Regions from separate parts of the Planococcus sp. SE5232 genome, predicted to be linked through region 2. Evidence: riboswitches for the same ligand, from Rfam matches in the RefSeq annotation. Region 2 holds a riboswitch; each other region holds the start of a gene.

Region 1 (7,986 bases), 520 kb from region 2:
TTACATTAACGATGCCGGCAATCAAATCAACAATTTGGCTTTGTCGATCGAAGCACGTTATTTTGAAGCGCTAGGCAAAGGCGACAGCATGCCGGAAGACGGCTACCGTGGACAGGACATTAAAGACATCGCGGACGCGCTAGTCCAGGAACATGGCGATAAATTCGTCAGCATGACCCACGAAGAGCGCTTTGAAGCATTCCGCCAGCACGGATTGAAAGTGGAATTGGCGAAATTGCAGCAGGATCTGGCGGACTTCCGCGTGGAATTCGACGTTTGGTATCCTGAATCATCCCTTTACAAAAATGGCAAAATTGATGATGCGTTGGCTAAACTCCGTGCCAATGGGCATGTCTACGAAGAAGATGGGGCGACTTGGTTCCGTTCAACGACCTTTGGAGATGACAAGGACCGCGTGTTGATCAAGAATGACGGCACGTACACATATTTGATGCCCGACGTCGCTTACCATGAAGACAAATTGCAGCGCGGATTCGACAAGCTCATCAATGTCTGGGGAGCTGATCACCACGGCTATATCCCACGCATGAAGGCGGCGATCCAGGCACTTGGTTATGACCGCGACACGCTAGAAGTCAGCATCATCCAGATGGTGCAATTGTACAAAGACGGCGAAAAGATGAAGATGAGCAAACGTACCGGTAAAGCGGTGACGATGCGCGAACTGGTTGAACTCGTCGGCTTGGATGCGGTGCGTTATTTCTTCGCGATGCGTTCAGGCGATACGCATATGGACTTTGATTTGGATTTGGCCGTTTCACAGTCCAATGAAAATCCGGTCTTTTATTCGCAATATGCTCATGCCCGCATCTCTTCAATTCTGCGCCAGGCAGAGGAGCAAGGTCTGTTGGCTTCAGAAGGACAGTTGAACTTATTGACTTCTGAGAAAGAAATCGATGTCCTGAAGAAAATTGGGGATTTCCCGCAAGTGATCGCCGATGCAGCGAAGCAGCGCGCGCCTCATAGAGTTACGACCTATATCCATGAATTGGCATCCAATTTCCACAGCTTCTACAATGCCAATAAAGTATTGGACGCGTCGAATCCGGAATTGACTGGCGCCCGTCTCGCATTGATCACAGCCGTGAAAACGACTTTAGCCAATGCATTGAAAACAGTCGGCGTTGCAGCTCCGGAAAAAATGTAAGAAACACACCCGCGTTTAGGTGTATAATAATAGAGAAGTAACAGAATATGATAACAATTCATAAAGGTGCTTATGTCTAAGAACATGAGTTAAAAGGGAAGCCGGTTCAATTCCGGCGCGGTCCCGCCACTGTATGTGAGAGGAATCTGCTAGATGCCACTGAAGCGATGCTTTGGGAAGGTGCAGAAACCGACGACCACAAGCCAGGAGACCTGCCTTTATGACGACACACCCAAACGCCTGCGAGGAAAGGCTGGATGCGCATGCTTTTTTATGGCGTCCTTTCCATCCCTCGCAGTTTGCTGCGGGGGATTTTGTGTTCCCAAGAAAATTTTTCAACCTTTTGTACCTGAATTGTTTAAGGAGTTATTTCTATCATTTAATAAAATGGCTAGATAAGTTGAGCTAAAGAAATAGCATTTTATATATCGCTGCGACTATCAGAGAAAACTCTAAAGATATGGAGCAAAACAGCGAAGACTCCTGCGGCTTAGCGAGACGACCGATACACCGCAGGGAGCGCAGCGGACGAGGAGGATTGGGCGCGAGCCCGCTGGAAAGCGTAGCTGTTTTACGGAATATCTACTACTACAAATTATTAGTTCAATTTATATAGATAAAGCATTACAAACAACAAGGGGGTTTTATTCATGAAGAAGATTTGGAAATTTGGAGCAACAGCAGGGTTGGCCGCGGTTTTAATGGCAGGGTGCGGAGATACGGCAACACCGGTGGAAGAAGAAGACGTGGAAACACCGGCAGAACCGCCGACAGAAGTGGTGGATGTTGAATTTCCAGTGACCATGACGGATGCAGTCGGGGAAGAAGTGGTCATTGAGGAAGAACCGGAAGCTATTGTCTCAATGGTGCCGTCGAATACGGAAATCGTCTATGAGTTAGGGGCGGGCGACAAAATGGTCGGGGTCTCGGATTTTGACAATTACCCGGAAGAGGCAACAGAAGTCGAGAAAATCGGCGGCCAGGAATTCAATGTGGAGAAAATCATCAGCCTTCAGCCGGACTTGGTGCTGGCCCATGAATCCGGACTGGGTGTCGGAGACGCAGGCTTACAGCAATTGCGTGATGCGGGACTTGATGTATTCGTCGTCAATAATGCGATCAGTTTTGAAGAAGTCTATGATTCCATCACGGTTATCGCGCAAGCGACCGGTACGATGGAAGCAGCGGAAAGCATTGTTTCAGAAATGGAAGTACAAGTGGCGGAAATCGAGGAACTGGCAAGTACAATCGAAGAGCCGAAAACAGTCTTTTTGGAAGTTGGCAGCCAGCCGGACATCTATACGACCGGTAAAGGGACATTTATGGACGAAATGCTGACACTCATCAACGCTGAAAATGTAGCCGGCGATTTGGAAGGTTGGGTAAGCATGGATCCGGAAGCCATCGTTGCGGCTAATCCAGATGTGATCATTACAACTGAGGGTGCCTATGTAGAAGACGCTGTCGAACAGATCAAATCACGCAGCGGCTTCGCAGAAGTGACTGCTGTTAAAGAAGATGCTGTCTATAACCTGGATTCGGATATGCTCACCCGTTCAGGCCCACGCTTATCAGAAGGGCTGATGGAAATGGCGCAAGCTGTTTACCCTGAAGTTTTCAATGACTAAGAATGTACTGGCATACAGCGTCTCGCTGCTGATTTTAGCAGGAGCCGTACTGCTGGGAGTAACGGTCGGAACGGTCTCCATTTCACCGGTCGTGCTGTGGAATCCGTCAGCGGATGAAGCAGCTGCCAATATACTATGGAACATCCGCATGCCCCGTGTCATTTTAGCAGGGCTTGTCGGTGCGGCGCTGGCGATTGCCGGTGCAGCGTTTCAGGGGCTTCTGAAGAATCCACTGGCCGATCCTTACACCTTGGGAGTGTCTTCCGGTGCCTCAGTCGGCGCTGTGATGACGCTCTTTTTTGGTATTTCGATTCCGTTTCTGGGACCATTCACCTTACCGGTCATGAGCATGATCGGTGCGCTTTTGACGATGCTTGCCGTCATGAGCTTCGCTAAGCTGGTGGATCGCTCCATGAAAATGGAAACGGTCATTTTGACAGGCATCATCTTCAGTTCATTTCTCGGATCGATCATTTCCCTGATGATCGCGTTGACCGGGGAAGAACTGCGCCAAATCATCGGCTGGCTGCTCGGCAGTGTGTCGATGCGGGGCTGGCCATACGTGCGGATGGCGCTGCCCTTCGTTTTGATCGGCTCTTTCGTTTTATGGCTGAAGCGCCGTGAGTTGAACGCCATGCTGTTCGGGGAAGAGCGCGCGCAGCATTTGGGTGTGGATGTCAAAAAGAGCAAAATGACGATTTTAATCGGTGGTTCGGTACTGACGGGAGCAGCTGTTTCGGTTTCAGGAACCATCGGCTTTGTCGGCTTGGTCGTTCCGCATATGACCCGGTTGCTATGGGGGGCGGACCATCGGCACGTTTTGCCTTTATCGTTCATCAACGGAGCAGCTCTTTTGATTGTCTGTGATTTGGTATCACGAACCATCATTTCACCGACGGAATTGCCGATCGGTGTCATTACCGCCTTTATTGGAGCGCCGGTATTTGCATTCATCTTTTTCCGACAACGCAAAGGAGGAGCTTAACTATGCTTGAAATAAAAGGGCTGACAGGCGGCTACGGCGATCAGGATATCGTCAAAGACGTATCGTTTACTGTCGATAAAGGCTCAATTCTCGGTATTTTAGGACCAAACGGGAGCGGCAAATCGACCCTGATGAAACTGATCAGCGGCGTGCTGCCGGCAGCAAAAGGGGATGTCCGGATAGACGGTGTATCGGTTGCTGATTTTCCGGCAAAGGATTTGGCCAGAAAAATGGCGGTCTTGCCTCAATTGCATGCCCACGCTTTTGCCCATACCGTCCGGGAAACGATTTCACTTGGCAGATACCCATATCAAAGCGGCTGGTTTTCTTCCTGGTCGGAAGAAGATGAGCAGGCCGTACTGGAGGCGATGCGCCTGATGGACATCAGCCATTACGAAAAAACTCAGATCGACCGGATGTCGGGCGGCGAACAACAGCGCGTCTTTGTGGCTCAGGCACTGGCGCAGGATGCAGGGATTCTGTTGCTGGATGAGCCGACCAACCATCTGGACATCAACCATCAGAAGGAATTACTCGACACCATTAAAAAGCAGGCCATCGAAAAAGACTTGACGATTGTCTCCATTTTTCATGATATCAACCTGGCGTCGATGTATTGCGATCAATTGCTGTTGCTGGACCGGGGACAGGTTGTCCGGATCGGCGAACCGCATGAAGTGGTTCGGGAACAGGACATCGAAACGGTCTATCATACACGCGTCAGCAATCATCCGCATCCTGAATTGCCGAAGCCGCAGATCACTTTATTGCCTGGGATCGAACGTGAAGCCGATTTCCACACCATACGCGCTGAGGAATTTCAGATTTCCAAAGATATGGTCCTTTATGAAAGCCCGATTCCGTTAAAGACGGTTTCTTCAGCGGTTGTCAACGCGGGTTCCGGATGGTTCCGTAACTTTATGAACCGCCATGTGGATGCTTTTTATAATATCAATGACAGCGTCCAGGAAATGTCCGATTTCATTGAACTGAGCGGATTGAAGACGACGGATACGGTAGGGATGATGACCGCTGTCCAGACGCAGGACGCCATCATCAAAGAATACCTTGGTCCATTCGGTTCTGTCGTGATTGCTGTTACGGCGGGCGTCGGCAACGGCGTGGATGTCTCGAAAGCCGTGGAGCGTACATTGCGCGTCGGGACCATCAACACATGGATACTGGTCAATGGTGTATTATCAGATGAAGCTTTTATCCAGGCGATGATCACCGCGACAGAAGCCAAAACAAAAGCACTCCAGCAGGAACAGGTCAAAGATCCGTTGACGGGTACGATCGCAACGGGCACATCTACGGACAGCTGCCTGGTGGCGGCAACGCAGCAGGGCGAACAATTGCCTTACGCGGGACCTATCACCGAACTTGGAAAATTGATCGGTGTCGGTGTTTTTGAATGCACCATCGAAGCGCTCAAACTCTACCAGCAGGCGAAAGCGAAAAGCATATGATTCCTCATTTGAGTGCCATTGCGCTGGGATTGGCCATCGACCGCATCGTCGGTGATCCACCGAATTGGCCGCATCCGGTTCGCTGGATCGGCACAGCCATCACCAAGCTGACCAAACGATGGAACCACGGGCCGAACGCCTTCCGAAACGGTTTCCTGCTGCTGGCGACGATTGCAGTTTCGTCCTTTTTGATCGTATACGCGATTGTTTTTTTGGCCTATTCACTGAATGTCTTTGCAGGAATTGCTGTTGAAGCACTGCTCATCGCTTCGGGCCTGGCCCAAAAGAGCCTGAAGGATGCAGCGATGGATGTCTACAATCCGCTGACGAACAAACACATGGAACTGGCACGAGAGAAATTGTCATGGATTGTCGGCAGAGATACCGTTGGGTTAAGTGAAAGCGAAATTACGAGAGGCGTCGTAGAAACGGTATCAGAAAATACCAGTGACGGGGTAACAGCTCCGTTGTTCTGGGCATTTCTTTTAGGCGCACCCGGCTTATGGCTTTACAAAGCGGTCAATACGCTGGATTCGATGGTCGGCTACCAGAATGAGGAGTATGAGAAATTCGGCTTTGCCTCCGCAAAAGCGGACGATGTCTTGAACTTTATTCCGAGCCGACTGACGGGGATGTTGATTTTATTGATGACGGAAAATAAGCGTTCACTGACCATGCGTCAGCGTTTTTCAGAATGGCTGCGGGATGCTCCGAAGCACCCGAGCCCGAACAGCGGCTGGCTGGAAGCGGCGACTGCCGTGCAATTGGGGGTAGAACTTGGTGGAGTGAACCGCTACAAGGGAGTCGAGTCGGACCGTGCGCGTATGGGAAGACCGATTCATCCACTGGAAGCGCATCATATCAAGGATGCCGTCAGCCATATGCAGACGGTCACCATGGGTTTTTTCATTTTATTTGCCTTAGGAGGAATTTTGCTTGGAGTTGCCTAATCACGGAGCCAATCCGCTGCGTTTATACAAACAGGCAGGCATCAGTCCGCCACAACATATTTTGGATTTCAGTGAAAACGTCCACCCATTCGGACCGCCGGATTTTCTGGTGGAGCAATGGCCGGAAATGCTGGCCTTAACCCGTTCCTATCCGGATCCGGACGGAGAACCGTTCCGTACGGCCGCTGCAGAATACCATGGGGTCGCAGCCAATCAAGTGGCTGCAGGAAACGGCGCGGCCGAGATTTTCACTTGGCTGGCCAGAAGATACCGTGGCCAGCAGGTGGTCTTGGTCGAACCGGCATTTTCCGAATATCGCCAGTCACTGGAAGCGGAAAATGTCCGGATTAAAGAGATTCAATTGCAACCGGAAACCGGCTGGCGATTGACGGCCCAAAACGTTCAGGAGGCAATTTCAGGTTGTGCGGCTCTGTATATCTGCAACCCGCACAATCCTACAGGTACATTGCTGAACCTGGGTGAACTTCAGGAGATCGCGCAGATTTGCTTGGAAAATAACTGCGAACTCGTCATCGACGAGGCGTTTATCGATTTTATTGGAGAAGAAGCATCCTTTATGCCATTTTTAATGAGCTTTCCGGATGTCATCATCGTTCGGTCGATGACTAAAATGTATGCGATACCAGGACTCCGCCTCGGTTATGTGATCAGCCAGGCCGAAACGATTGGCCAACTGAAGCAGGGGGCGGCGCATTGGAACGTCAACGCCTTATCTGCGGCCATCGGTGCCCAATGCTTGGCCGAAGCGGCTTACCGCAGCAAAGTCATTACGGCTGCAACGGAAGAACGTCGGAAGATGCAGCAGTTTTTGGCGAGGAACCAATGCCGGACAAGTGATTCTGTAGTCAACTTCCTGGCCTTCCAACTGCCGGACCCGGATAGATCCGCTGCATTTTTTAGGGAGCTCCTGAAAACAGGAGTCGTCCTGCGGCATACCGAATCGTTCCAGGGGATGGATGGCAAATGGTTCCGAATTGGTATGAAGTCAACCGAAAACATGAACATATTGCGGGAGGCGATTAAGGAATGGCTCGAGGGCAATTGATTTTTATCAGCGGAGGGGTCCGAAGCGGCAAAAGCGCTTATGCAGAGTCAATCGTCTGCGCAGCCGGCAACCGCCGGAAAATCTATTTGGCGAGCGGACGGGCTTACGATGAAGAAATGAAAGACCGCATTGAACGCCACCGGAAAGATCGTCAGGAAGATGGCTGGCAGACAATCGAAAAGGCCTATCGTATGGACAGTGTTCTGGATGAACTGCAAGCGGAAGACTTGGTACTATGGGATTGTGTGACGACTTGGCTCGCCAATGAACTGTACGAAGGGTGGGAGACAGGCAGCGTGTGTGCCGAAAAGCCAGGGTGCATGGAACAGAAATGGAACAGCCTCCAAAAGACGATTCTCGAAATGCTGGAAACCGTTGATTTATTGACAGTCGTCTCGAACGAAGTGCTGGACGACTTCGTGCGCGACGAACTTTACCAAAGCTGGCTCGGGCGCATCCATATTTGGCTCGTGCAGCAAGCAGATCAGGCTATCGAAATGGAAAATGGGCTGGCATTCAGAAGGAAGTGAAAAGATGCGCGGAATAATGATTCAAGGCACCGCTTCAGATGTCGGTAAAAGCATGATCTGTACAGCTTTTTGCCGAATACTTTCTGATGAGGGACTGAAAGTAGCTCCTTTCAAATCACAGAACATGTCGAATAACTCCTATGTGACCGTGCTGGGCGAAGAAATCGGCCGTGCGCAGGGCGTGCAGGCG
Region 2 (7,986 bases):
GCAGCACGGGTTCACAAAAGCTCTTTAAAGTGGAATTGCCGATGGCCAAAGCGACAATCATGGCCGGCATCAACCAAACGGTTATGTTGTCGTTGTCGATGGTCGTTATCGCATCGATGATCGGCGCACCGGGTCTCGGCAGGGAAGTTCTTTCTTCCTTGCAGCGGGCTGATGTAGGAACCGGATTTGTCGCAGGCTTGGGGATTGTCATCCTGGCAATCATCATCGATCGGTTTACGCAAAGTTTCACTGGACAAAAAAGAGTGAAAAGCTAATTTTGGTAAAGTTATAAAAAGAAAAGTACCAAGTATGTAAGTTGAACTAAAGAAACTAGCTTTTACACAACGCTTCGGTCGCTTTGGGCATGTCTCCCGCAAGAAGCCAGGCAAAGGGCGCCTGTCTTCTTGCTTCGCCTAGCCCCTGAACGCGCCGGCGCTAAGAGGTTAGAATTCGAAGCGACTCTGTATTTTCCCTTATATATAAGAGATATGGAGCAAATCAGTGGAGACTCCCGCGGGAGCAGTGCAACGACATACAAGAAATCCACTCGGGCGTTTAGCCCGAGTTAGTTCGGCGCAAGCCCGTAGGAAAGATACGGCCGAAGGGAGTTCGGTCCGTATCTTTGCGACGAAGCTAGCGAAGCGATGCAGGAGCACTGGGTTTTCAGGAACTGATTTGCGGAATATCAGCAGGTGAAGATCACTAGTTCAATTTATATAATATTAAAGAAAAAGGAGATTGATTATTTTATGTTCAAATTACAATGGAAACATTTAGGGCTTATGTTCGTACTTATGCTGACACTGGTTGTAGCAGCGTGCGGAAATGACGAAGAGGCTTCAGACACAGGAACTGCTGAAGGTTCCGGTTCTGAAGACGTGAACTACGGTGAAGAGTTAGGTTACAAAATTACAGGCATTGAAGCAGGCGCAGGCGTAGTTGCTGCATCTGAAGCAGCAACAGAAGAGTACGAAAGTCTTGAAGGCTGGGAAGTGGTCACTTCTTCAAGCGGCGCGATGGCTGCAGCTTTAGGCGAAGCGATCGATAACGAAGAACCGATCATCGTCACTGGCTGGAGCCCGCACTGGAAGTTCCAGAAGTATGATTTGAAATACCTTGAAGATCCTAATGGCTTATTCGGCGATGCTGAAACGATCAACACAATGGTACGTGAAGGTTTAGAAGAAGAGAAACCTGAAGCCTACACAATTCTTGATCAATTCCAATGGGAGTCTGCTGATATCGAAAGCATCATGCTGGAAGTTTCAAATGGCGCAGATGTTAAAGAAGTTACAACTGAATGGGTAGAAGAAAACAGTGATAAAGTTGCTGAATGGACAGCCGGTACAGAAGCAGTAGACGGCACAGAAATTGAGTTGGCTTACGTGGAATGGGATACGGAAGTCGTTTCAACGAATGTTGTCGGAAAAGTCTTGGAAGACCAAGGCTTTGAAGTAACATTGACGCCGCTTGACAATGCAGTGATGTGGCAGGCTGTTTCTGAAGGACAAGCAGACGGAATGGTAGCGGCATGGTTGCCGGGAACCCACGCCACTCAGCTTGAAACTTATGGCGACAGTGTAGTCGATCTTGGAGTTAACCTCGAAGGCGCTAAAATCGGATTTGTCGTTCCCGCTTATATGGACATCGATTCAATCGAAGATTTAACACCTGCTGAATAAATAATTCTTTTATATAGAAGGAACTGAACCCTGAATGGCAGACATTTTAAACGATGTCCCCATTTGGGGTTTTTGGTTGGTTGGATTTCACTACTTCGCTTGCCCGCGGAGTCGCTGCTGAGATTCCTTTTTGGAGCTTGACTGGCCAAGATTATCCAGTGTAAGCTTGATGAAACATAAATAGAATATCAGTAAGAGGTGCCCTTCGGGGAGAATAGGGAATGAAGTGAAAATCTTCAGCGGTCCCGCCACTGTAACGGGGAGTTTTATGGAAATAGCCACTGGACTTTTGTCTGGGAAGGCCTGTGAAATGATGATCCAGAGCCAGGAGACCTGCCTGCTTACTTTCTGCTTATAGATCATGGAAAAGTCTTTCGTTTATTTGTTCGCGCAAATAAACTGAAGGCTTTTTCTTTTTAACATAGAAGGGGGAAGAAAAAGATGGATTTATTGCAGCAAACGATTGGACGGTTTGAGGGCTTGGATCTGGAAGTGATGGATATGGCACGGGGGCGGGTGGACAGTCTCATCAAGCCGCCGCATAGTCTGGGTAGGCTGGAAGACCTGGCTGTACAACTGGCGGGAATATATGGAGAACTGTATCCTGTGGTGGATCAAAAGGCGATTGTGGTGATGGCTGCCGATCATGGCGTGTACGAGGAAGGGGTTTCTTCCAACCCACAAGAGGTGACGTTTGCACAGACGATGTTCATCGCAAAAGGCATAACCGGAGTCGGTGTATTAGCGAAGCCGACCGGTGCGAAAATCGTCACCGTGGATATCGGGGTAAAAGGGGACTTTCCAAGTGATGCCGGAGTGATCGACCGGAAGATTAAGCAAGGAGCAGGCAATATCGCGACAGGACCTGCGATGACCACAGAAGAAGCTATCCAGTCGCTCGAAGTGGGAATAGAAATTGCGGAAGCCGAAATCAGAAACGGCGCCCGCATCCTGGGAACCGGCGAAATGGGCATCGGCAATACGACGCCGAGCACGGCGATTCTGTCTGTTCTGGGGGACATTCCACCTGAGGAGATTACCGGCAACGGAGCAGGGGTCGGCAATGGCGGAATCTCACATAAAGTGAAGGTCATCAAGACGGCGATTGAGGTCAACAATCCAGATAAGCGGGATGCGATCGATGTCCTTGCCAAAGTGGGCGGCCTGGAAATCGGCGGCATGGCGGGTATCATGATCGGAGCGGCAGCCAACCGTGTGCCGGTTGTGTTGGACGGCTATATTTCTACAGTTGCGGCGCTGCTCGCTGTTGCGATTGAACCGAAAGTGAAAGCTTACTTGATCCCTTCACATGCAAGTGCGGAACCGGGCGGCAAAAGAGCCAGTGAACTGCTGGGCATCAGACCGCTGCTGCATATGGATATGTGTTTGGGTGAAGGATCGGGCGTCGCTTTAGCGTTCCCGCTTGTGGAAGCGGCGTGTAACATGATGAGAGAGATGGCCACCTTTTCTGAAGTGGGCCTTGAAATTTGAGGTAACGGAACCATAGGATATTCATTCCAGTGACAACAAGTGAAGACGAGATGCTGAAAGGATGAAAAGATGTTTACGAGAGAAGAAAAAGAAGGCGTATATAAAGCAATTTATAATAGAAGAGATATTCGAAGCTTTTTGCCGACAGCGATTCCGGAGGAGCTGGTCACCAATATTCTGGATGCGGCTCATCATGCGCCGTCCGTAGGGTTTATGCAGCCGTGGAACTTCATTTTAGTGTCTTCACCTGAAACAAAAGAAAAACTGGCTTGGGCCGCAGACAAGGAGCGGCGGGCACTGGCCATCCATTATGAAGGGGAAAAAGAAAACAAATTCCTTGGCTTGAAAGTGGAAGGGTTGAAACAAGCGCCAGTGACGATTTGTGTGACCTGTGATCCTACACGCGGCGGCTCACATGTCCTGGGGCGCAATTCCATTCCCGAAACCGATGCCTTATCAACTGCCTGCGCCATTCAAAACATGTGGTTGGCCGCCTGTGCAGAAGGATTGGCGATGGGATGGGTAAGTTTTTACAAGAAAAACGATGTCCGGGACATTTTGGACATCCCGCCGCATATCGACCCGATCGCTTTACTTTCGCTTGGCTACACCGAAGATTATCCCGACAAGCCGATTCTGGAAACAGCGGGATGGGAAAAAAGGCGTTCGTTGGAAAACCAGGTTTTTGAAGATAAATGGAATGGGAAATTAGGATTCTAAATGAAAAGGACAAGAGGCGTGATTGGATCAATCAGCGTCTCCTGCCCTGTTTAATTTGATGTGATTCTTTTACTGCTTAACCGGGCCTTTATTAATTTCCGTCAATGCAGAATTGACCTCGAAAATCTTGGCGTGTACCGGTGTTATGCCAAAGCCAGCCAATCGGTCAGTGTGCATTTCCACGTATTTTTCCGCCGCGTCTTTTGTCTCGAAAAGGTAAATTCCGCCGGCTTCTTTGGTTTCCGGGCTTTCGGTCCAGATTTTCCAGATAAAGCCCTCTTCATTGTTGATGCTTGTTGCCAGTTCTGAGAATGCCTCAGCCATCTCGTCTCCGAAAGGGCCATTCATCTCGAAATCCACTTGCAGGATATATGCCATCTTGTTTCCTCCTCAATTTTTAATCAGTGAGAAATAGGCTTCGCCTAAAATTTCATTTGTTTGATAATACCCTGGCGAAAGTTCTTTTTCAATAAACGAGTTTACCTCTGTCGACTCCACATCGTACATGACTTCGATTTCCTTGGAAAAGAGCAATTGTTCTCTTTCCAACAACTGCGAAAGCGCGGGTTGCGGCTTTGCTTGCAGTTCGTCCTGATTCAGCACTTGCTTCAAGCCATCCACATAGGATTCGAATGGGCGGCCGCCGACAAGTTTTACGCCTTTGTTTTCTTCATTGACCATAATGATGGATGGAAAGCCTCTGGCACCCAGACTTCTGGCGAGAGCGAAGTCCTCGTTCAACGCTTGTTGTCCGGCTGGCAGTTCGGCTTGTTTGACGATGGCTTCACCATCGAGTCCCATGTTGTTGACGATCTCGATTATAACAGACGGTTCTGAAATGTTTTGGTTGAATGCGAAGAGCGCTTCTCTTGCACGGCGCAGGTATTCATTGGCTCTGGCGTCGTTGTGGTTTTCCTGAATCACTTTAAAGACTCGTGAAGGGGGATAAGACGACTGTACGGGATTGTCGATCATTAATGTGCCGTCGATCGGCATCCTTGAATGATCACCGACTTCTCTCCAATGGCCTGCGACATCGGCTGGCTTGTAGATGCCGTTTGCCGGATCGATGGGGCCGTCATGCCATTTTTCCAGCAATCCGCCCATTACGGTCTGGAAGTTGAAATGCTCACCATATTGCTCTGTGAAACGGCGAAGCACCGGTTCAATAGCCCAGCAATGGGAACAGATTGGGTCTGTTACATAGTAAAGCGTAACCGATTTCTTGGGTTTATTGAAATCGATCAGCCCTGTTTCCTCTTCTTCCGCAACTCCGCATATGCCTGTTTCGATATCACACATCCTATTGTTTTTCATTCTAGTTCCTCCTCTTTTTAAACTGGCTCTAACTGAGCGTTTTGGGTAGCTTATTTGCTTTACAATTCGATCTTAAGCCATAATGAAAACAAGCAACACCAATAGTTCGGGGGATGTGTCGCTTATGCAACACATCCAGGAAATTGTCGGAAAAGGAGTGATGGCGAAATGGCAGAAACAAAGACGGATCCCCGTGTAATCCGGACCCGCAAATTGATCATGGATTCCTTCATCGCACTTTCGGAAGGAAAAGAATTCAAGGACATTACGGTAAAAGACATAACGGCTGAAGCCATGATTAATCGGGCGACGTTTTACTACCATTTCGAAGATATCTACGATCTGTTGGAGAAGGCCTTATCGGAAGTTTTATTGATTAATTTGGATGTGGAAAATTACCGGAATGACGAATTCACGGAAAAAACATTCGCCAAAATCTTCGAAGCGGTCACCAATTTCCAGAAGTCCCTGTCCAACCGGTGCCACAGAGGATACGAAGATACCATCGCGCGGATCATACGGGAACAGCTTGAAGTCCTGTTCTATAAAATGCTGATGCGAAAAAATGAGGATAAGGAAGAGAGAGCCCTTAAAACAGTGGCCGTTATGCTGAGCTGGGGAATCTACGGAGCGTCAGTGGAATGGACTAGAAATAGCCAAGTCTCTCCGGAGGAATACATTAAAGCAGCTGTCCCTTATATCGAGCATGGCATTCATTTTAATAAATAAGGGAACCGGAAATAAGGAGGCGATGGAGTGGCAAGTATCCGAGACGTTGCCAGAATAGCGGGCGTATCTGTCGCCACTGTTTCACGTGTGTTGAATAACCATCCATATGTGAAGAAGGAAAAAGTGGAGGCTGTCAAAAGAGCCATCGAAGAAACTGGATATATCCAAAATATCAATGCCATCAATTTGAAAAAAGGCAAAACCAACCTGGTGGGCATCGTTTTGCCGATAGTGGATCATCCGTATTTTTCGCAATTGATCCAAGGCATCTCACTGGCGGCTGCAAGTCATCACTATAAACTGGTCCTTTATCAGACCGGTTATCATGAAGGACAGGAAATGGAAGCATTGGAGATGTTGAAGCTCAAGCAAATCGACAGCCTGATCATTTGTTCGAGAAAAGTTTCACTGGATACGATAGAGCACTATCGCCAATACGGAATGATCGTATTATTCGAAAACGGCGGGAATACACCGTTGAGTTACACCTATGTCGATCATTACGCATGTTTTATGGATGCGTTAACTTATTTGTATGAGAAGGGGCACCGGGAGATCGGATTCTCCATCAATCGATCCGATGGAACAAACAGCAGACAAAGGGAACAGGCTTACCGGGATTTTCTGGAGTTGAAAGGGCTGCCTTATCATGAAGAGTACATGGTTAAGGATTGCCTTTACCTGGAAGATGGGGACCGCATATTAGACCGGTTTTCGCGTCTGCAGCGGCGCCCGACGGCTCTGCTTGCGACGAGCGATCAAGTGGCGGCTGGCATCCTGATCGCCAGTTCCAAGTACGGCATCGCCATTCCGGATGATTTGGCGATTATCGGATTTGATAACCACCCGATCGCCAAAGCCATGAATATTACCACCATCGGGATTCCGTTGAATTCCATCGGGCAGCTTCTTTTCGGACAGACCTTGGCGGATACGGTGTCACATAAAGAAGTTTCCGTTCACTTGATCGAAAGAATGACTGTTTAAAGTCACCCGGTGATGAAATCGGAAAAAAGCAGCCTGACCGATCGACAGCTTACACAAGAAGGACCATGTGATCATGCCCCGAAACGGGTTACACTCACAAAAGGCTTCTTGAAACTGCCGAAAGTCATCAAAAGCTGCTTTACACTTTCAGCATAAAGTATGATAACGTTCTCAGGTCAAGGGAACTCCACTAACTCTTTCGGTATTGTTCCTACTGAAACTCAAATAAACAAGGCGGATTGCATGTTAATGCAATCCGCTGAGCTTGTAGACGAAAGAATATTGATGTTATTTAAAGCATGAATACACATTTCATCATGTTTATAATGGATCCTGCGCTTCAGGCGGACGCTTTCCGCGGGCTCGCGCCGAACTAACTCGGACTGGCGCCCGAGTGGATTTCGGCACTTCACTGTTCCCGCAGGAGTCGCCGCCTTGCGCTCCGGATCCTTGAGTGAAGAATTTACTAGGTTTTGTGAGATTATTTTTTCTGAAACTGACTAGGAGCTTCTTTCTTTGATTAAAGCAACACCCACCAAGCGGGCTGGCCAAGAAGACTCCTGTGGGAGCAGCGCAGCGATGAAAGCTGAAGACCCCGCAGAAGCATGGGTTTTCCAGTAACGAGGAGGCTGAAGCTGAGCCCACGGAAAGCGGAGTGGCCGGACCGCTTGGGGATTATGCACCGCTATACATTTTGGTCAAACTTTGTCTACAGTCTGGGCGGATTGCATATTAATGCAATCCGCTTTGCTCTATTCATAAGTATTAGCTGCTTTCGACTTTCGTATCCAAATTATGCTCCATATAATCCTTGCCCCATTCGTACATCGAGTCAAGAATCGGAATTAGGGTTCGTCCCTGGTCGGTTAGGGAATATTCTACTTTCGGGGGAACGACCGGATAGATCTCCCGGTGCACAATCAAATGTTCTTCGAGCTCGCGCAATTGAGTGACAAGCATGCGCTGGGTGATGCCCGGCATCAGGTTCTTCAGTTCGCCGAACCGTTTTGTTCCTTCTTTGCCTAAATGCCACAGGATCAGCATCTTCCACTTTCCGCCG
Region 3 (7,986 bases), on a different contig from region 2:
GACGGCCAAAAAGAGTCGGATTCCAGCAAGCAGCAGAACACTGCTGATGCTGGCTCGAGCGATTCGGCCGCACAGCCAGAAACAAGCGGGCAAGCGGCACCGAAGTTCTGTCCGAACTGCGGCCAGAAAAATGAAGGCTCCAAATTCTGCCCGAATTGCGGGCAGAAGCTGGGATAATGCATGAAAGCTGAAAACCGCTGCCCGGATGAAAATCCGGGCAGCGGTTTTTTGGTTGCGATATTTCAAACCGTCAAATCATTTTCTTCTTTTAACCGGATTGCTTGAACGGTGAGTTTTTCAAGAAGTGCTGCAAACGCGCAGACAGCCGTTGAAGCCACTATACAGATCATACAAAGCATGAACAGTCCGGCGATATCGCCGCCGATAACGAAAATGAGGAATGCTAATCCGGCAATGAAGCAGAAGGCGATTGCGAGAGCGCAATACTTGATCGTCTTTAATGCATGAATCGATTCCTTGGAAAATGGTTGGTTCCGCCCGATAAAAGCCAGCAGTTTGAACGTTTTGTACAAGGCAATAAAAAACAGGCTGAATAACAGATAGGCAGATAACAGGAAAGGGTATTGCAGATAAGCTGTTTCCGGATGGGCCGCTGCGTCTCTGCTGGCCATTCCAGGAATGGCAAACAGGCAGAAGGCAAGCGCCAAAAGGGCAAGCAGTACGAGTACTGCCTTCAGAAAAAGCAGTGCAGCCGAATTTGTTTTCATCATGCACACCTCGCTTGTCGGTCATTAGCTGAAGCGAAAAAACCAGTTAAGATGAGGGCTCCTCTTCTTCAGGGCGGTATTCCAGGACATCTCCCGGCTGACAATCCAATGCTTTGCAGATTGCCTCCAAGGTTGATAAGCGGACAGCTTTCGCCTTGCCGTTCTTCAGGATGGACAGGTTGGCCATCGTGATGCCGACCTTCTCCGAAAGCTCGGTTACACTCATTTTCCGTTTGGCCAGCATCACGTCAATATTGATTATAATTGCCATATTATTCACCTCAGACCGTCAGATCATTTTCTGATTTTATTTCAATTGCATTTTCCAGGAGTTTTTGAAGAACTGCTGCAAAGACAGCTATTACAATGGAACCGAATGTAATGACCATACCGAGACCACCAAGTCCCGGTGCATCATCGACCTGCGCCACGTACAGGATGATCGGCAAGCACAATAGATACAGAATGGTGATGGTGAAGGCACAGTATTTGATGTTCTTCAGTGCCTTAACGGATCTTTCAGAGAAAGCGATGTTCCGGTCAATATAACCCAACAGTTTCATCGCTTGATACAAGGCCACAAAATACGCAATGGCGGTACCGTACAGGGCAATCAGGAAGAAGTATTGCAAAAATGGCCATTCCGGTATGAGTTCCCCGACAAAACTTGAAAGTGGAGGTACGACAAAGATGCACACGGCCACGACCGGCAGGGCCATCAGGAAAAGAACGATTTTCAGGAACAGTGTTTCCCGTTTCATATTAAAGCACCTCGTTTGGTTAAGATTAAGTTTAGTATAAATTATTATTTATCGAATTACAATATATAAATATTGATTTACGAATTAAATTTTATTTTTAATTACTGTAAAAGGCGCAAGAAAGCATTATAATCGATGAACCAACCATGCAGACGATGAAGGCCAGATGGTAGAAGTTGTAGCTGAAGAATTCTTACAACAGGCTGGATTGATCGAGTGACCGATAAAATCGAAGAAAGGGAGAGAGGAGGCTGTTTACAGCATATCTTCTCTCTTTTTTTCTATAAAAATGTACTGTTATGAAGGAGATTAAAGTGCTTATTGATTTTCCGAAAAACATTTTCAAGTTTTCTAATTATTGGTAATATGATAGCATACATAAAATTAATGTAGGTTACATTTACAGAAACGGAGGTAGCGTTTTGTTGATGCTCTTTGAAGTGCTTACAGTTTTACTTATGATCACAACGGCTCTTTTCATACATGAAATGGGCCATGCAATTGCAACAATTGCACAGAACAAAAAAGCCAAGGCAGAGATTTTTTTGGGTTCATCAAGTAAAGAGAAAAAACTGAAGTTGAATCTTGGCAGAATTACCTGCTATCTCACCATAGCGCTTTCAGGCTTCTGCCAGCCTTCGAACCGGGAAGAATTGCCGCCACCTACATTTAAACAAAGACTGGTTTTCCTTGTGGGCGGACCGATTGCTTCATTGTTTGGGTTTGCGGCACTATACTTTGCTTCGCATTTCTTTTCCGGAGTAACAGGCACTATCTTGATCAATCTGGCAGGCGCAAACTTTTTTATATGTGCAACGTCATTGATTCCCTTCACCTATCCACCATTTTTAGGCGGTGGTCCAAGTGATGGATTACAGGTTTTAAACCTGATAAAAGAAAATAGAAAACAAAGTAAAGCCGTTTCATAAGAATAGATATCATTAGTTTATCGATAGCTGATCTAAAGAAAACGACCAGAATACGAAACCCTGCAAGCTTTTCATACAACCGGCTAGGGCATACTTTAAATCCTACAAAAATGTTGTAAGTTATTACTTGAAGTGAGAGTCAGCGAGAATAATTGCCACTGCCGGAAGACTAAAATACGTATTCTCCTCAAATGAATTTTAGCATCAGCGATTTTAGTGGGAATGCAAACTCCGTATTTTTAAATAACTGAATAATCAATCTTTTTATTTTAAATTTTTGATGAAGCGGAGTATGATAAGGGTAAAAGGAGGAGGAGTTTAAATGGAACCTACTTTTGGTCTTGTGCCCATGCTCATCCTTTCGGTCATTGTCATCGTGCTCATCGCGTTCTATTTCTTCTTCCATCACTGGGCAAAATGAGCGCACCACAGGAAGCCGCATACTGATATGCGGCTTCCTGTGTAATTGTCTTTGGTTATTGCTTTTGTGAAGTCTCTTGAAAACCAAACCAATCTCTTTTATCGGAAAACTCTATATTTTCTGTGGTTGATATGCTATAGTTGTCAGAATTACATAACGTGTAAGAGTTGGTGCCAAGCTGCGGCTTGGCTTAAAAGGGAAGAACGGTGAAAATCCGTCGCTGTCCCGCAACTGTAAATCGGAGCGATTCACAAAAACCACTGTCTCAGACGGGAAGGTGTGATGAGCGTTGAAGATGAGCCAGGAGACCTGCCAATTTCTAGTGCGCGCCAAATACCTACGTGGAAATAGGTGGTGACATTCATTTTGCGACAACAAGTTTTTGCATGCTTTTTAAGCGTCTATTGAACTTGAATGTTAAGCCATTTCCCATAAGCGGAGATGGCTTTTTTGTATTTGGCATCTTGTAAATCCTAAAGGAGGAATAGCGGATGAAAACAGTGAGTACAGTCGTAGGCTACCCGTATATCGGAGAAAATCGGGAATGGAAGCGCAGTTTGGAATCGTTTTGGAAAGGTGGATTATCACAGGAGCAGTTCCTCGCAGAAATGAAAGAGATTCGCCTGAACAATCTGAAACGGCAGCAATCGCTTGGATTAGAGTTGTTGACTGTCGGGGATTTCACTCTTTATGACCGTATGCTTGATCACGCGGTCATGTTCGGCTTAGTGCCGGCCCGCTACAAATGGTCAGAGGACAAGGTCGATCTGGGCACTTATTTTGCGATGGCCCGTGGAGCGGATGAAGTAGTGGCTTGTGAAATGACTAAATGGTTCAATACAAATTACCATTACATTGTTCCTGAATACGAAGGACAGCTTTTGCAGTTGACGCATAATCATCTGGTTTCCTATTTCAATGAGGCGAAAGAAGAGTTAGGAATCATAACAAAACCTACACTGATTGGACCGTTCACATTTCTGCAGCTCGCGAAAGGATATGATGCCAAGTCGAAGGCACTGTTCCTGTTGCAGCTTTTGCCGCTTTATGCGAAAGTCCTTCAGCAACTCGTCGATGCGGGAGCGGAATGGATTCAAGTGGAAGAGCCTGCATTAACGTTGTCATTGAACGAAGAAGACGTCAAACTGGTCAAGGAAATCTACACACAACTAGCGGATGAAGTCCCGGCTGCAAAAATTATGCTGCAAACCTATTTTGAAGCCCTTTCGGCATATGAAGAACTGTCGCAATTGCCTGTTGCAGGTATCGGCCTTGATTTTGTTAAGGGGGCAGAAGAAAATATGGCTGCAATCCGCAAATACGGTTTTCCAAAAGACCGGGTATTGGGAATCGGGACTGTGAACGGACGGGATATTTGGCGTGCTAACCTAGCGGAAAAAGCAGTGAATCTTCAAGCCGTCTTAGCCGTATGTGATGTGGCAGAAGCATGGATTCAATCTTCCTGCAGCCTGCAGCATGTGCCGGTGACCACAAAAAAAGAGAAAGCCCTGCCGCATGTCCTGTTGGATGTCCTATCGTTTGCGGATGAAAAAATTGGAGAACTGACACAGCTGACTGCCTATGTACGGGAAGGGTCATGGTCCGGCAATCGAAACGTATCCGAAAGCATACGCGCGATTGAAGCGTTGACACAGCATGAAGTTAGAGAAAACATTCAGGTGAAAGAGCTTGTCTCGCAAGTGAAGCCGGAACATTTTACGCGTCCGCTGGTTTTCAAAGAACGCCAGAAACAGCAGCAGCAAGCTCTCAGGCTGCCGATTTTTCCGACTACGACCATTGGCAGTTTTCCACAATCCGGTGAAGTAAAGCGTACACGGAGTGCTTGGCGCAAAAAGGAGATCACGGATTCGGCGTATGCGGAATTTGTGAAGAATGAAACCGCACGCTGGATTGAGCTTCAAGATGAAATTGGATTGGATGTGTTGGTCCATGGGGAATTTGAGCGGACAGACATGGTGGAGTATTTCGGCGAGAAATTGACGGGCTTTGCCTTTACCCAAAAAGCTTGGGTGGTATCTTACGGTTCCCGCTGTGTGAAACCGCCGATCATTTATGGGGACGTTGAATGGACTGCACCGATGACAGTCAAGGAAGTCGTGGAGGCGCAGCAATTGACTTCGAACTACGTGAAAGGAATGCTGACAGGGCCGGTGACGATCTTGAACTGGTCATTTGTCCGGGACGACATTTCGCATGAACAAACAGCCAACCAGCTTGCACTGGCATTGAGGAAAGAGATAGACGCCCTTGAAAAAGCCGGCATCCAAATTATTCAAGTTGATGAGCCGGCATTGCGTGAAGGTTTGCCGCTTCGCAAAGAAAATTGGCATGAATATTTGGATTGGGCGGTAAATGCCTTTAAACTGGCGACATCGGGTGTGGCGAATGAAACGCAGATCCATACCCATATGTGCTATTGCGAATTCAATGATTTCATTGAGCCAATACGCGCCCTTGATGCAGACGTCATTTCAATTGAGACGTCAAGAAGCCATGGAGAACTGATTGAGTCACTCAAAAAGAATCCATATGAACTGGGTGTTGGACTGGGCGTCTATGACATTCATAGCCCGCGTGTCCCAAGCGTAGAGGAAATGGAGGCGATTTTAACAGACAGTTTAGCGGTGATTTCCAAAGAGCAATTTTGGATCAATCCGGATTGCGGCTTGAAAACCAGGCAGGAAGCAGAAACCGTCGCTTCGCTGAAAAACATGGTGACAGCGGCACAAAAATTACGGAAGCTCCAGCATCAGCCTATTTAACACAGTTTTATGCACATCCAGGAATTCACTTCTCCTGGACGTGCATTTTCTATTGGGACACCAATTTTGTTTAATAGGAGCGTATCTCAAGGACATTAAATGAAAAAAATCCACTTCCTCATCGGAAGTGGATTTTACGCTTCTATACGAATAGATGGCCGAACAACACAAGAATCGGCAAAGTGATGATGGTACGCAATACAAAGATTACAGCCAGTTCCCAGAATTTCACCGGGATATTCGAGCGCAGGATCAGGATGCCGATTTCAGACATATAAATGATTTGCGTCAACGATACACCAGCAAGAACAAAGCGGGTCAATTCGCTTTCGATGCCGCTTCCAAGTACAGCCGGCAGGAACATATCCGCGAATCCGACAAGGAAAGTAGGGGCTGCTTCAGCCGCTTCCGGTAATCCCATCAAGGTCAGTACAGGAATAAGCGGGTAGGAAATGATTCTGAAGAGCGGTGTGTATTCCGCTACGATCAGAGCGACTGTTCCAAGAGCCATAACCAATGGGATCAACGCCAGCCAGATATCAAGCACGGTCTCGATGCCGATTTGTGCCAGTTTTTTCGGGCTTGCGGCACCGCCTGCTTTGCGGCGGGCTTCATCATATCCCCATTTGACCAATGAGGTGCCTTCGGGAATGGCGTCATCGATCTGCTTGCCGACCGGCGCGTAATAGTCATCCTTTTTACGGGACAGCGGCGGAATGCGCGGCATGATGACAGCGGCTACCAGACAGGCAACCGATACAGCCAGGTAGAACGGTAAGAACAAGTGGCCGATGCCGACGACATTCGCGACAACCAAACTGAAAGCGACGGAAGCGATGGAAAAGGTCGTCGCAATGACGGAAGCTTCACGCTCCGTGTAATTGCCTTCATCGTATTGCTTCATGGTCACCAGGACACCAACCGGCGCGGCGCCCATCCAAGATGCCATTGCATCAATCGATGAACGGCCAGGCAAGGTAAAGACAGGTCGCATGAATTTATTGAGTAAAGTACCGACAAATTCCATCAAGCCGAATTCCACCAATAACGGCAGCAGGATTCCGGCGAACAGGAACCAGGTCAACAGGACCGGCGCCAGGTCGTAGAGAACAACGCCGCCCGTATTCCGTGAAGCGATCGCTTCAGGCCCGATTTCATAATAGGCCATGATGCCGAATGCAAAAGCCAGCACACGGACGATGAGGCCGAATGGTCCGTTTATGAAGGTGGCGCGTAAAAAAGGTGAATCCCGGACGAACGCGGGTTTCACGGCAGTAGCCGTTAGGCTGGCGATTGCTGAGAAGCCGAGCAGGATGACGATGAATGGCGGAATCACTTCACCGAATGTCGTCAGCAGGAAAGAGGCCAGAATGCCGACGCCGATGGTCACTTCGCCGTTATAAGATATCGGACAGAGGAATAAGAGTGCGCCGATGATGGAAGGAATCAGGAATTTCCAGGTATCAGCCGGTTCGATCGTCTTTTTTTCGCTTTGAAGCATAGTCATGTCATTTTCCCCCCAGGTGGTGTGCTTGTATATTTTTTCAGTTTGCGGACAACGGACGGTTGGCTGATACCGAGGATATTTGCCATCTCGGTAGTTGTCCGATAGCGCTTCTGTGCGTTCAGCAGGACGTTCTTTTCGACGGATTCCAGAATGTGCGGGAGTGTTTTGCCGTCGAGCTCAAGGCCGATGCGTTCATCTGAGTCTGGCTGATAAGTGATGGGCAAATCATCGAGTCTGATCAGAGGCGACTCACTTTCGATAAAACTGCGTTCCAAGACATTGCGCAACTCACGGAAATTGCCTTTCCAGGATAGCTGCAGCAAATGGAAGTACAGGTCATCTGAAATTGCTTTTTGCTGATTGTACGTATGGTTCAGTTCCTCCAGAAAACGGCTGATGCCCTGATCCAGGTCATCCGGCCGCTCTCTCAGCGGTTTCAGTTCAATTGAAGCCAGGTGCAGTGAATAGAACAGGTCTTCACGGAAATGCCCGGCAGTGACAGTTTCTTCAATGGAAGTGTGGCTGATGGCGATGATACGGGCAGTGTGGGGCTGCTGCAAGAGTTTGAACAGCGCTGCCTGAGAAGAAAGGGAAAGCTGGTCAATTTCATTGAGCACCAAGGTGCCTCCGGCCGCCAGTCCGATATAGCCTTCTCGATCCAATCCTGTAAAACTGATGTCAAACACCGATTCCGGGATTGCGCTGCAATTGACTTCGATAAATGCGGCATTGCGCCGGCTGCTTTGTGAATGAATGAATTTCGCGAGAGCGGTTTTCCCGGTGCCGGGCTCGCCATGGATAACGACCGGGACTTCCAGTTGCGCAATTTTGATGGCTGTCTGGAGTGCCCGGCTGGA

Evidence for each region. A riboswitch is a leader RNA that binds a small molecule or an ion and turns the genes downstream of it on or off. The one in region 2 is predicted to bind cobalamin.
Region 1: it holds a riboswitch for cobalamin, as region 2 does, so the genes downstream of both, ACRC6Q_RS03905 (ABC transporter substrate-binding protein) here and cobT (nicotinate-nucleotide--dimethylbenzimidazole phosphoribosyltransferase) in region 2, are expected to answer to the same signal.
Region 3: it holds a riboswitch for cobalamin, as region 2 does, so the genes downstream of both, metE (5-methyltetrahydropteroyltriglutamate--homocysteine S-methyltransferase) here and cobT (nicotinate-nucleotide--dimethylbenzimidazole phosphoribosyltransferase) in region 2, are expected to answer to the same signal.

What each region holds. Positions count from the first base shown of each region.
Region 1 is NZ_JBOGCP010000001.1:811,351-819,336, forward strand. It holds gene argS (arginine--tRNA ligase) at 1-1,168, shown strand, start outside; cobalamin riboswitch at 1,216-1,402, shown strand; gene ACRC6Q_RS03905 (ABC transporter substrate-binding protein) at 1,819-2,796, shown strand; gene ACRC6Q_RS03910 (FecCD family ABC transporter permease) at 2,789-3,781, shown strand; gene ACRC6Q_RS03915 (adenosylcobinamide amidohydrolase) at 3,784-5,250, shown strand; gene cbiB (adenosylcobinamide-phosphate synthase CbiB) at 5,247-6,200, shown strand; gene ACRC6Q_RS03925 (pyridoxal phosphate-dependent aminotransferase) at 6,187-7,266, shown strand; gene ACRC6Q_RS03930 (bifunctional adenosylcobinamide kinase/adenosylcobinamide-phosphate guanylyltransferase) at 7,248-7,796, shown strand; gene ACRC6Q_RS03935 (cobyric acid synthase) at 7,801-7,986, shown strand, end outside.
Region 2 is NZ_JBOGCP010000001.1:287,134-295,119, forward strand. It holds gene ACRC6Q_RS01330 (ABC transporter permease) at 1-275, shown strand, start outside; gene ACRC6Q_RS01335 (glycine betaine ABC transporter substrate-binding protein) at 750-1,682, shown strand; cobalamin riboswitch at 1,863-2,037, shown strand; gene cobT (nicotinate-nucleotide--dimethylbenzimidazole phosphoribosyltransferase) at 2,124-3,173, shown strand; gene bluB (5,6-dimethylbenzimidazole synthase) at 3,243-3,893, shown strand; gene ACRC6Q_RS01350 (monooxygenase) at 3,963-4,271, opposite strand; gene ACRC6Q_RS01355 (DsbA family protein) at 4,284-5,210, opposite strand; gene ACRC6Q_RS01360 (TetR/AcrR family transcriptional regulator) at 5,379-5,939, shown strand; gene ACRC6Q_RS01365 (LacI family DNA-binding transcriptional regulator) at 5,967-6,926, shown strand; gene ACRC6Q_RS01370 (winged helix-turn-helix transcriptional regulator) at 7,692-7,986, opposite strand, start outside.
Region 3 is NZ_JBOGCP010000003.1:175,227-183,212, reverse strand. It holds gene ACRC6Q_RS12125 (SPFH domain-containing protein) at 1-177, shown strand, start outside; gene ACRC6Q_RS12120 (DUF2975 domain-containing protein) at 243-728, opposite strand; gene ACRC6Q_RS12115 (helix-turn-helix domain-containing protein) at 775-999, opposite strand; gene ACRC6Q_RS12110 (DUF2975 domain-containing protein) at 1,010-1,489, opposite strand; gene ACRC6Q_RS12105 (site-2 protease family protein) at 1,918-2,418, shown strand; cobalamin riboswitch at 2,991-3,170, shown strand; gene metE (5-methyltetrahydropteroyltriglutamate--homocysteine S-methyltransferase) at 3,331-5,622, shown strand; gene ACRC6Q_RS12095 (YjiH family protein) at 5,765-7,129, opposite strand; gene ACRC6Q_RS12090 (sigma 54-interacting transcriptional regulator) at 7,126-7,986, opposite strand, start outside.